Regions from separate parts of the Bradyrhizobium sp. CCGB20 genome, predicted to be linked through region 2. Evidence: predicted binding sites of a transcription regulator. Region 2 holds the regulator's gene; each other region holds the start of a gene.
The links. The regulator LexA, encoded in region 2, represses DNA repair genes until DNA is damaged. The targets are predictions, from matches to a motif close to TGTTCNNNNTGTGTTCNG.
Positions count from the first base shown of each region.

Region 1 (3,274 bases), 3.7 Mb from region 2:
GCCATGGCGCGTACCATCAGATCGGCGCCGAGCCGGGAGAGCCGGTCGTGCAGATCGATCGCGGTCATGTTGTCGGTGATCGGAAGGCGCTCGGCCATCGCGACGTCGCCGGTGTCGAGGCCGACGTCCATCTTCATCACCATGACGCCGCTCTCGGCGTCGCCCGCCATGATCGCGCGGTTGATGGGGGCGGCACCGCGCCAGCGCGGCAAGAGCGAAGCATGCAGATTGTAGCAGCCGAGCTTTGGCGCATCGAGAATGGCCTGTGGCAGGATCATGCCGTAGGCGACGACGACGGCAGCATCGGCGTCGAAGGCGCTGAACTCATCGAGCGCTTCCGCGGTCTTCAACGTCTTCGGCGTCAGCACGGGCACGCCGAGCTTTCGCGCCGCTTCCTCGACCGGGGTCGGCTGCAATTGCAGGCCGCGCCGCCCGCCGGGCTTCGGCGCGCGGGTGTAGACCGCCGCGATCTCGTGGCCGTGCGAGACCAGCTCGAGCAGCGTCGGCACGGAGAAATCGGGCGTGCCCATGAAGATCAGGCGGAGGGGCATTGGAAAAAACCTGCGAAGGACGCAATTCCAGTAACAGTCATTCCGGGGCGGCTCGAAGAGCCGAACTACGGTGCGCAATTGCGCACCTGAGAATCTCGAGATTCCGGGTTCGATGCTGCGTATCGCCCCGGAATGACGGGAACCTCACTCCGCGCGCTTGGCGGCTTTCTCGAACTTCTTCATCACGCGGTCGCGCTTGAGCTTCGACAGATAGTCGACGAACAGGACGCCGTTGAGATGGTCGATCTCGTGCTGGATGCAGGTGGCGTAGAGGCCTTCGGCGTCCTCCTCGTGCACCTTGCCGTCGAGATCGGTGAAGCGCACGCGCACCTTCGCAGGCCGCTCGACCTCCTCGTAATATTCGGGGATCGACAGGCAGCCTTCCTCGTAGATCGACAGATCCTCGGAGGATGCGATGATCTCGGGGTTGATGAAGACGCGCGGCTCCGGATTGGTCTCTCCGTTCTCGTCGCGCTTGGCGAGGTCCATGGTGATCAGCCGCAGCGGCTGCGCGATCTGGATCGCCGCGAGCCCGATACCGGGCGCGTCGTACATGGTCTCGAACATGTCGTCGGCAAGCTTGCGGATCTCCGGCGTGACCTTCTCGATCGGCTTGGAGACCAGACGCAGCTGCTTGTCGGGCAGGATGATGATTTCTCGTAGGGCCATGGCGGCGATTTAAGCCGCGCGCCGGATGCGGTCAATGCGGCCAGGAACTCCGTTAACGATCCGCTAACCATAAAACTTCAGGTTTCGTTAACCATAAAAATTAGGGGGCTGTTAACCGCCCACGTTCCCTCTTCGTTCGCTTGGGTGCGCGAATCGGCTAGAAGGGCGCCATGAACGAGATCATTTTCATGCTGGGCGACTGGCCGGTGCGAGTCATCGATGCGCTGATCGGCTTCGGCGCCCTCGTCCTCATCCTGCTGGTGGTGATTGCCGTCGTGATCGGGCGATCCGGGCGGCGCGGCGCGGAACTCGCGATGGCGCACGCGATCCGGGCCGACGAGCTCGAGGAACGCCTCAGCCAGGTGCTGCACGCCCAGAGCGAGGCCTCGGGCCGGGTGGATGCCATGACCCAGGCGCTGGCCGGCCGCCAGGCCGAGATGGCGCGGGCGGTCAACGAGCGGCTGGATTCGGTGACCCATCGTGTCGGCCAGTCGATGGAACACTCGACCCGCAACACCATGGAGAGCCTGCGCGCGCTGCACGAGCGGCTCGGCATCATCGACAGCGCGCACAAGAACCTGACCGATCTCACCACGCAGGTGACGACCCTGCGCGACGTGCTCGCCAACAAGCAGTCGCGCGGCGCCTTCGGCCAGGCGCGGATGGAGGCGATCGTCCAGGACGGCCTGCCAAAAGGCTCCTACGAGTTCCAGTTCACGCTCTCGACGGGCAAGCGGCCGGATTGCGTGGTGTTCCTGCCCGACCAGCGACCGCTCTGCATCGACGCAAAATTTCCACTGGAGGCGATGACCGCGCTGCACGATGCGCGCACCGACGAGGAGCGGCGCATCGCCACGCAGCGGCTGCGCGGCGACGTGATGAAGCATGTCAGCGACATCGCCGAAAAATACCTCGTCACCGGCGAGACCCAGGAGATGGCGCTGATGTTCGTGCCGTCGGAATCGGTCTACGCCGAAATCCATGACGGATTCGACGACGTGATCCAGAAGGCCTACCGCGCCCGCGTCGTGCTGGTGTCGCCTTCGCTGCTGATGCTCGCGATCCAGGTGATGCAGCAGATCATGAAGGACGCGCGCATGCGCGATGCCGCCGACCAGATCCAGACCGAGGTGATCAAGCTCGGCGACGATCTCGGCCGCCTGCGCGACCGCGTGGTCAAATTGCAGAAGCACTTTGCCGACGCGAACGAGGACGTCCGCCAGATCCTGATCTCCGCCGACAAGATCGAGAAGCGCGCGGGCCGAATCGAGGAGCTCGATTTCAGCAAGACCGAAGCGCCGGATGGCCCGCATCTGGTGGCGACCGGTGCGCCGGAGCTGTTTCCAAGGAAGCTCCAGGCTGGGGAGTAGGATTTAAGGCACACTGTCATGCCCCGCGAAGGCAGGGCATCCAGTACGCCGCGGCGATCGTTGTTGAGTCGAGGTGCTGGTGATTACTGGATCGTCCGCCTTCGCGGACGATGACACTGAAAGTGTCGAAGCCATTCCCGCCTCACCGGCTACCGCGAGTCTTTTCCCCCAGAATCTGCTAACACCTCCCCATGACCGCACCCGACGCGACATCCCCCGCCGCGACCTCCGCCCCTGCGACCTCCTGGCGCGACGGCCTGGCCGTTTACCTGCAACCGCGGGTGCTGATCGTGCTGTTCCTCGGCTTCTCGTCCGGGCTGCCGCTGGCGCTGTCGGGCTCGACGCTGCTGGTGTGGATGCGCGAGGCGGGCGTCGATCTGAAAACCATCGGGCTTTTTGCGCTGGTCGGCACGCCCTACACGCTGAAATTCTTGTGGGCGCCGCTGGTGGACGCGCTGCATGTGCCGCTGTTCACCCGCGCGTTCGGGCGGCGGCGCGGCTGGCTGCTGTTCTCGCAATTGCTGCTGATCATTGCGATCCTGCTGCTGGCGATGACCGACCCCGCTCGCTCGCCTTTCTATGTTGCGCTGGGCGCGCTGCTGGTGGCGACGACCTCCTCGACGCAGGACATCGTGGTCGACGCCTTCCGCGTCGAGAGCCTGCCGGAAAGCGAGCAGGCCGCCG
Region 1 covers NZ_JANADN010000001.1:8,843,563-8,846,836, forward strand. Annotated here, with positions in the region: gene fmt (methionyl-tRNA formyltransferase) at 1-551, opposite strand, end outside; gene def (peptide deformylase) at 696-1,220, opposite strand; gene NLM15_RS41710 (DNA recombination protein RmuC) at 1,391-2,590, shown strand; gene NLM15_RS41715 (MFS transporter) at 2,782-3,274, shown strand, end outside.
Region 1: a site for LexA is predicted at 1,343-1,360, ahead of NLM15_RS41710 (DNA recombination protein RmuC). Genes of this name have one in related genera too.

Region 2 (3,274 bases):
CGTTCAAAATTCAGGCAGGACAGCGCAAACTTCGTGCGGTGGGGAGGCGGAGCGGCTTGGTCCGTCCAATGGAGCTTCGCGGAATGCAAGCGATACCATCTCGCCGGCCTCGGCCGGCGATGGCAATTTCAATCCTGGCCCGACCCGCCGGCCGGGATGGCTGTGTCAGCCGATCGGCAGGCGGGTGATGGTCGGCCGGCTTTCGGCGGTGATCTGCGGCTTGTGCTCACGCTCGCCGACCGGCTGGGTCACCGGCAGTTGCAGCACTGTCGCGCGCTGGCCTTCGACAAGCTGCGTCACCAACACGTATTTGCCGTCGGGGAATTCGATCGCATCATGATGGCGATCGGGAATGTGCGGATCGATCTTGCCGAACTTGCCGACGCGCGAGTTCACGGTCCGCGTCCAGATCCAGCGATTGTCGTAGCGGACGTTGTCGGCGAAGGCGAGCTCCGTTCCCGGCAGCAGGCAGACCGCGACGGTCGGATCGGCCGCGGAGGCAAAACCGCGCGTCGAGGTGCCGCGGAAGGTTGTCGTGACGACCGTCTCGCCGACTTCAGCAGGACGCGACGCGACGGCATGCAGGCTGTAGTCACACATCGGGTGCTCCTCTTGCAGGGATAGCGACCCGCGTCTCTTCTCGAGGCGCAGGCCTCTATCAGAGTGGAAGCATGTTAGCGTCTGCCCGCTTGTAGGCAAATCTGCGGCTCGCCGCCGCAGGCCGCGATCACATTATCTTTTCCGGCTCCATGAGGAACAAAGCCTGCTCCCGCGCATTCCGGACGTGTGTGTCAGCGCCCTGCCGGCGCCGACCAGCCGGAATACGGCCAGTCCGGCCGCGACGATTGCGCGACGGCGTTGGGGGCATTCCGGACTTGCTTACCCGCAGCGGCGTCCTTGCGGACATGGTGTTGCGATTGCGCGGCGAAGGCCTGCGACGCTGATGCTGCGATCAGCGCCGCGGCGACTGTGCCCAGAATGATCTTGCGCATGACTTCTCCTCGAACCCAGAGGGCGCGAAGCAATGCTGCTTCGTGCGACGTGCCGAGGATGTAGCGCCGGAGGAGGGGCCGGATAATCTGCGCGAAACCAGAAAGACTATCCAGCGGAAGCGGACAATCGTCCGCTCCAATGCCGGATCGGCGATGCCGATCGAAAAGTGCGCGAGAGGCGCCAAATCACCGATAGCAGGACGTCCGGTCTCAGTACTTCCGGTACAGCCCGATCAGCTTACCCTGGATCTTCACCCGGTTGGGCGGCAGGATGCGGACCTCATAGGCTGCATTGGCGGGCTCGAGCGCGATCGAGGCGCCGCGGCGGCGGAAGCGCTTCAGGGTTGCTTCCTCGTCGTCGATCAGCGCCACCACGATGTCGCCGGTATCGGCGCTCTCGTTGCGCTGGATCAGCGCCATGTCGCCGTCGAGAATGCCGGCCTCGACCATCGAATCGCCGCGCACTTCGAGCGCGTAATGCTCGCCCGAGCCGAGCATGTCGGGCGGTACGCTGATGGTGTGGCTGCGGGTCTGCAGGGCCTCGATCGGCGTGCCGGCCGCGATGCGGCCCATCACGGGCACCGCAACGGGGCGCTCGCCGTCGTCCGCCGGCGGGCTGGACGTCGTGCGCACCTTGCCCAGATTGCCTTCGATGACGCTCGGCGTGAAGCCGCGGCGGCTGCCGGCGGCGGCCTGAAGCTCGGGCAGCTTGATCACCTCGATGGCGCGGGCGCGGTTGGGCAGGCGCCGGATGAAGCCGCGCTCCTCGAGCGCGGTGATCAGGCGGTGGATACCCGACTTCGAGCGCAGGTCGAGCGCGTCCTTCATCTCGTCGAAGGAGGGCGGCACGCCGCTTTCCTTCAGTCGCTCGCTGATGAACCGCAGGAGCTCGTATTGTTTGCGCGTTAACATCTCGACCAAAATCCCCCGGTTGATGTCGTTCGATTCCGAGACGCTGAATTCAGCGATAAGTCGCTGCATGCTCGAAACAAATCATGAACGGACACTATATGTTCGATACATGTTCCGCAACTGCTTAATTTACCGTGAACGCCACAAACTTCGCGGAACGCACGCGAACGAAGCGCTCAGACGGGCAGCCGCAGCACCTCGCAAGGCGTGCCGGCTTCGGCCTTCGGCGCGAACGGCGGGCGCACGAGAAGTGCCTGTGCCGCAGCGAGATTCGCAAGCAGCGAGGAATCCTGATGGTTGACGGGAACGGCCGTGAGCGTGCCGTCGTCGCGCAGCTCCAGGCGCGCGCGCAGATAATCCTCGCGCTGGTCGTTGGCGCCGACGTCGCGGCCGAGCACCGCGCGTTCGCGGCGATGATGAATCGCCGAACGGCCCGCGAGCGCGCGAATCAGCGGCACCATGAACAGGAATCCGCAAACGTAGGATGACACGGGATTGCCGGGCAGGCCGATCACACGCATCGCGCCGAGCCGCCCGTTCATCATCGGTTTGCCCGGCCGCATCGCGATCTTCCAGAACGCCATCGAGATGCCTTCGTCCCGCAGCGCCTGCTGGACCAGATCGTGGTCGCCGACCGAGGCGCCGCCGGTCGTGATCAGGATGTCGGCGCCGCTCGCGCGCGCGCGGCGGATGCCGGCCGTGGTGGCCGCCAGCGTGTCGGCGGCGATACCGAGGTCGGTGGTGTCGGCGCCCTCGCTGCGGGCGAGCGCGTGCAGGGCATAGCCGTTGGAATAGACGATCTGGCCGTGGCCGGGCGTCGTGCCGGGCATCACCAGCTCGTCACCGGTGGCGAGGATCGCGACCTTCGGGCGGCGGCGGACGGGCAGTCGAGGGTGATTCATCCCGGCAGCGAGTGCCAGATCGCGCTCGGTCAGCCGGGTGCCCTCGCGCAGCAGCACGTCGCCCTCGCGAAAATCGACGCCAGCGGGGCGGATGTGCCGCCCGGTAACGGCCGCTTCCGTGATCGTGATGCGCTTGCCATCCGCAACCGTGTCCTCCTGAATCACGACCGCGTCCGCGCCATCGGGAACGACGCCGCCGGTGAAGATCCGCACCGCTTCGCCGGCGCCCACCGTTCCCGCAAACGGCCGGCCCGCCGCGACCTCGCCGATCACGGTGAGCGCGGCATCGATCTTCGCCGCATCGGCCGCCCGCACTGCATAGCCGTCCATTGCCGACATGGCCTGGGGTGGCTGCGTGCGCCGCGCCGCGACGTCGCGGGCGAGCACGCGGTGGAAGGCTGCGTCGAGCGCGATCATCTCTTCAGGCAGCGGCTCTGCACCCGCCAGCACCGCGGCAAGCGCGTCGGA
Region 2 covers NZ_JANADN010000001.1:5,155,356-5,158,629, reverse strand. Annotated here, with positions in the region: gene NLM15_RS23840 (hypothetical protein) at 166-600, opposite strand; gene NLM15_RS23835 (hypothetical protein) at 792-992, opposite strand; gene lexA (transcriptional repressor LexA) at 1,203-1,904, opposite strand; gene glp (gephyrin-like molybdotransferase Glp) at 2,081-3,274, opposite strand, start outside.

Region 3 (3,274 bases), 1.0 Mb from region 2:
CAGCTCGATGAGGTCGACACCGTAGGTCTTGCAGAACCAGACCAGTCCGACATTTTTGTGCGCAAGACCGATCTGGGAAGACCGGCCGACAAGATCGAACCACATCACCGCCGGATCGCCTCTGAAGGAGCCCCCTTCGAGGTAGGCATCGAGGTGATGCGAGGTGGGTAACATTCCCGAAACGAACCGAAAGATCAGCGGGACGACCATGTCGGCACGGTTCGCGTGGATGAGACCAACGCCGGACGAGCTGGTCAGGATCACACGTTTCATTGCCCCGGCGCCCTACTCCAAAACGAAACGGGCACTGACGACGTCGGCAACTCAACGTCCTCAGCGCCCGCTCCTCGCGAAAATTTTTCGCGTTACGGCTTACTCCTCCGCGGGCTCCTCGCCGTCGGCGTCGCGCTCGGGGGTGCCGGCCAAAATCTGCTCGGCGATCAGGCCGGAGTTCTGGCGGATCGAGGTCTCGATCTTGGCGGTGATGTCGGGGTTGGCCTTCAAGAACGCTTTCGAGTTCTCGCGGCCCTGGCCGAGGCGCTGGCTGTCATAGGAGAACCAGGCGCCGGACTTCTCGACGATGCCGGCCTTGACGCCGAGATCGAGGATCTCGCCCATCTTGGAGACGCCCTCGCCGTACATGATGTCGAATTCGACCTGCTTGAAGGGCGGCGCCAGCTTGTTCTTCACCACCTTGACGCGCGTGGTGTTGCCGACGACTTCGTCGCGCTCCTTGATCGCGCCGATGCGACGGATGTCGAGGCGGACGGAGGCGTAGAATTTCAGCGCGTTGCCGCCGGTCGTGGTTTCCGGCGAGCCGTACATCACACCGATCTTCATGCGGATCTGGTTGATGAAGATCACCATCGTGTTGGACTTGTTGATGGAGGCCGTCAGCTTGCGCAGAGCCTGGCTCATCAGACGGGCCTGCAGGCCCGGCAGTGCATCGCCCATCTCGCCTTCGAGCTCGGCCTTCGGCACCAGCGCCGCGACCGAGTCGATCACCATCACGTCGACCGCGCCCGAGCGCACCAGCGTGTCGCAGATCTCCAGTGCCTGCTCGCCGGTGTCCGGCTGCGAAATCAGGAGCTCGTCGATGTTGACGCCGAGCTTGCGGGCATAGACCGGGTCGAGCGCGTGCTCGGCGTCGATGAAGGCGCAGATGCCGCCCTTCTTCTGGGCTTCCGCCACCGTATGCAGCGCCAAGGTGGTCTTGCCCGAAGACTCGGGCCCGTAGATCTCGACGATACGCCCCTTGGGCAGGCCGCCGATGCCGAGCGCGATATCGAGCCCGAGCGAGCCGGAGGAGACCGCCTCGATGTCCATGGAGCGGTCGCTCTTGCCGAGCTTCATCACCGATCCCTTGCCGAACTGGCGCTCGATCTGGGAGAGCGCGGCGGCCAGGGCTTTACTCTTGTCCATGGAAGATCCTTCGACGATACGCAGGGCAGTGGCGGACATTGGGTCGTGCTCCTTATGGCGAGGATTCGCGTGAGGGACAAACGATTGGCGAGGCGGCTCGTCGATAAAAGCAATGTACCCCATCTGTTCTCTGTTCGCAATATGTTCTTTTGCAGATTTTGGTGCTGTCCGTATGCGACCCCTTGTGTCCTAAGTTCAGTTTCAAGCTGCCCTGATTTGCTTTAGCGATAAGATGGTTCCCAAAGGGGAGCGCGCCTCATGAAGGAAATGCTTGCGCATCTGGCGATGCTTCGCGAGCAGATCGCCGAATGCGAGCGGCTTCATGATTCCGCGACAAGTGAAATCAGGCGCGACCTGTTCGCGAGGCTGCTCACGCGCTACCGGGCCATCGCGACCGAGCTGGAGCGGGCGATTGCAAAACTGCCACCGCCCAGCACCTTCCTGGGCCGCAAAACCCGAGAGCCCTTTCCCAAACAAGAGCCCTTTCCCAAAGAAGGACAGGAGTAAGGCCGCCCCAGTTGGCTGCCTCGGCAAAACGATTTGAAACCACAGGCTGTCGGTATTTGGGTGCCCAGTTCCCGTCCGCGGGTGTCCCTTAACGCGACATAAAACCTTGGCACAACTTGTGCAGACTAATCAGTACCGGGTTTTGCTAACCCACCCGGGGCTGGAAAGCCGCCGCCCGCGATTATTTAAGCGGGCGGCGTTTTTGCTTTCTGCCCGGCACTCCGGGGCTGGCAAGAGTGCCAAGAAATCCCATGCAAGCATAGATTGAGGCCCTGCGCGTTATCCTATGTGAAAACGCAGTGTCCTAAATCGATTGTCGGGGCGCCCCAATCAGGCCAGCACCGGCCCCCGGGTTGTCCGAATTTGGATTTGGACGACCACCCAGCCTCAGTCGGCGGCCTCTATCCCCGGCGGGAATGGCCGCCCTGGCGACGGCCAGCCCTGAGCGCCCTCATGCCCCTCTGCGGATCCCAAGCAAAGGGCCGCTGCTTTGCGACAGCGGCCCCTCCCAGGTTTCAAAATCTTCGAAATGAAATCTTCCAGCCTCCACCGAGAGGGCGCCGGGTCTTCTTCCGCTTCCGAAGGAGACCTTGAATTTCAAAGCTACAATTTGTAACGCTAATATTTGTAGCGCTACATAGCGTACTGATCGAACAACCTCAGGAGGCATCATGAAGTCAATTCTCAGGATCGTTCTCGCGCTGTCCGTCTTCGCCGGATCGATGTCGGCGCACGCCCAGATCTCGAATGCCGCGACGTCATCGGGCACACTGAAAGCCGGCGCAAAGATTACGAAGAAGTCTCAATTGCACGACGGCTGCCACAGCAGGTACGCCCAGATGCGGGGCAAGCCCTGCCACTAGCAAACAAGCGATCCAAGGTAAGACGCAAGGCCGCCTTAGCTGGCGGCCTTTTTGATTTTGCCCGATCCACCGCATTTCGTGCAGGGACGAAACTCGATCTTTTCACCAAGGCGAATGGGTTTCATGCCGGTGTCCTGACCCGTCCCGTCACATTCGGGGCAGCTGTGTTCGACTTCCTTCTGCTCGGTCATGTGCGCCTCTCACCGTTCAAGCTTACTTAAACGTGTATTTTGGGGCAATGCTTCTCATCCAGGCGAGCCGGCCAAAATGGTTTCGCAAGCATTCAATCGCCGCCACGGGTCAGCCTTCGACTGAAGATGACGCGCATCAAAGACGCATTGGCTGAGCGCCGTCATAATTCCGCAATCCTGCGGCACCGAACCTTTCTGCGGTGTCCGGCTTTCTCCCGGATGAGACCGCAACGACGGGGATCTGGATCATGACGGAAGACACGCACAACGAAGCCGTCAGGCGCAATCACC
Region 3 covers NZ_JANADN010000001.1:6,200,119-6,203,392, forward strand. Annotated here, with positions in the region: gene NLM15_RS29100 (hypothetical protein) at 1-273, opposite strand, end outside; gene recA (recombinase RecA) at 373-1,461, opposite strand; gene NLM15_RS29110 (hypothetical protein) at 1,681-1,929, shown strand; gene NLM15_RS29115 (hypothetical protein) at 2,601-2,792, shown strand; gene NLM15_RS29120 (hypothetical protein) at 2,828-2,983, opposite strand; gene NLM15_RS29125 (hypothetical protein) at 3,232-3,274, shown strand, end outside.
Region 3: a site for LexA is predicted at 1,554-1,571, ahead of recA (recombinase RecA). Genes of this name have one in related genera too.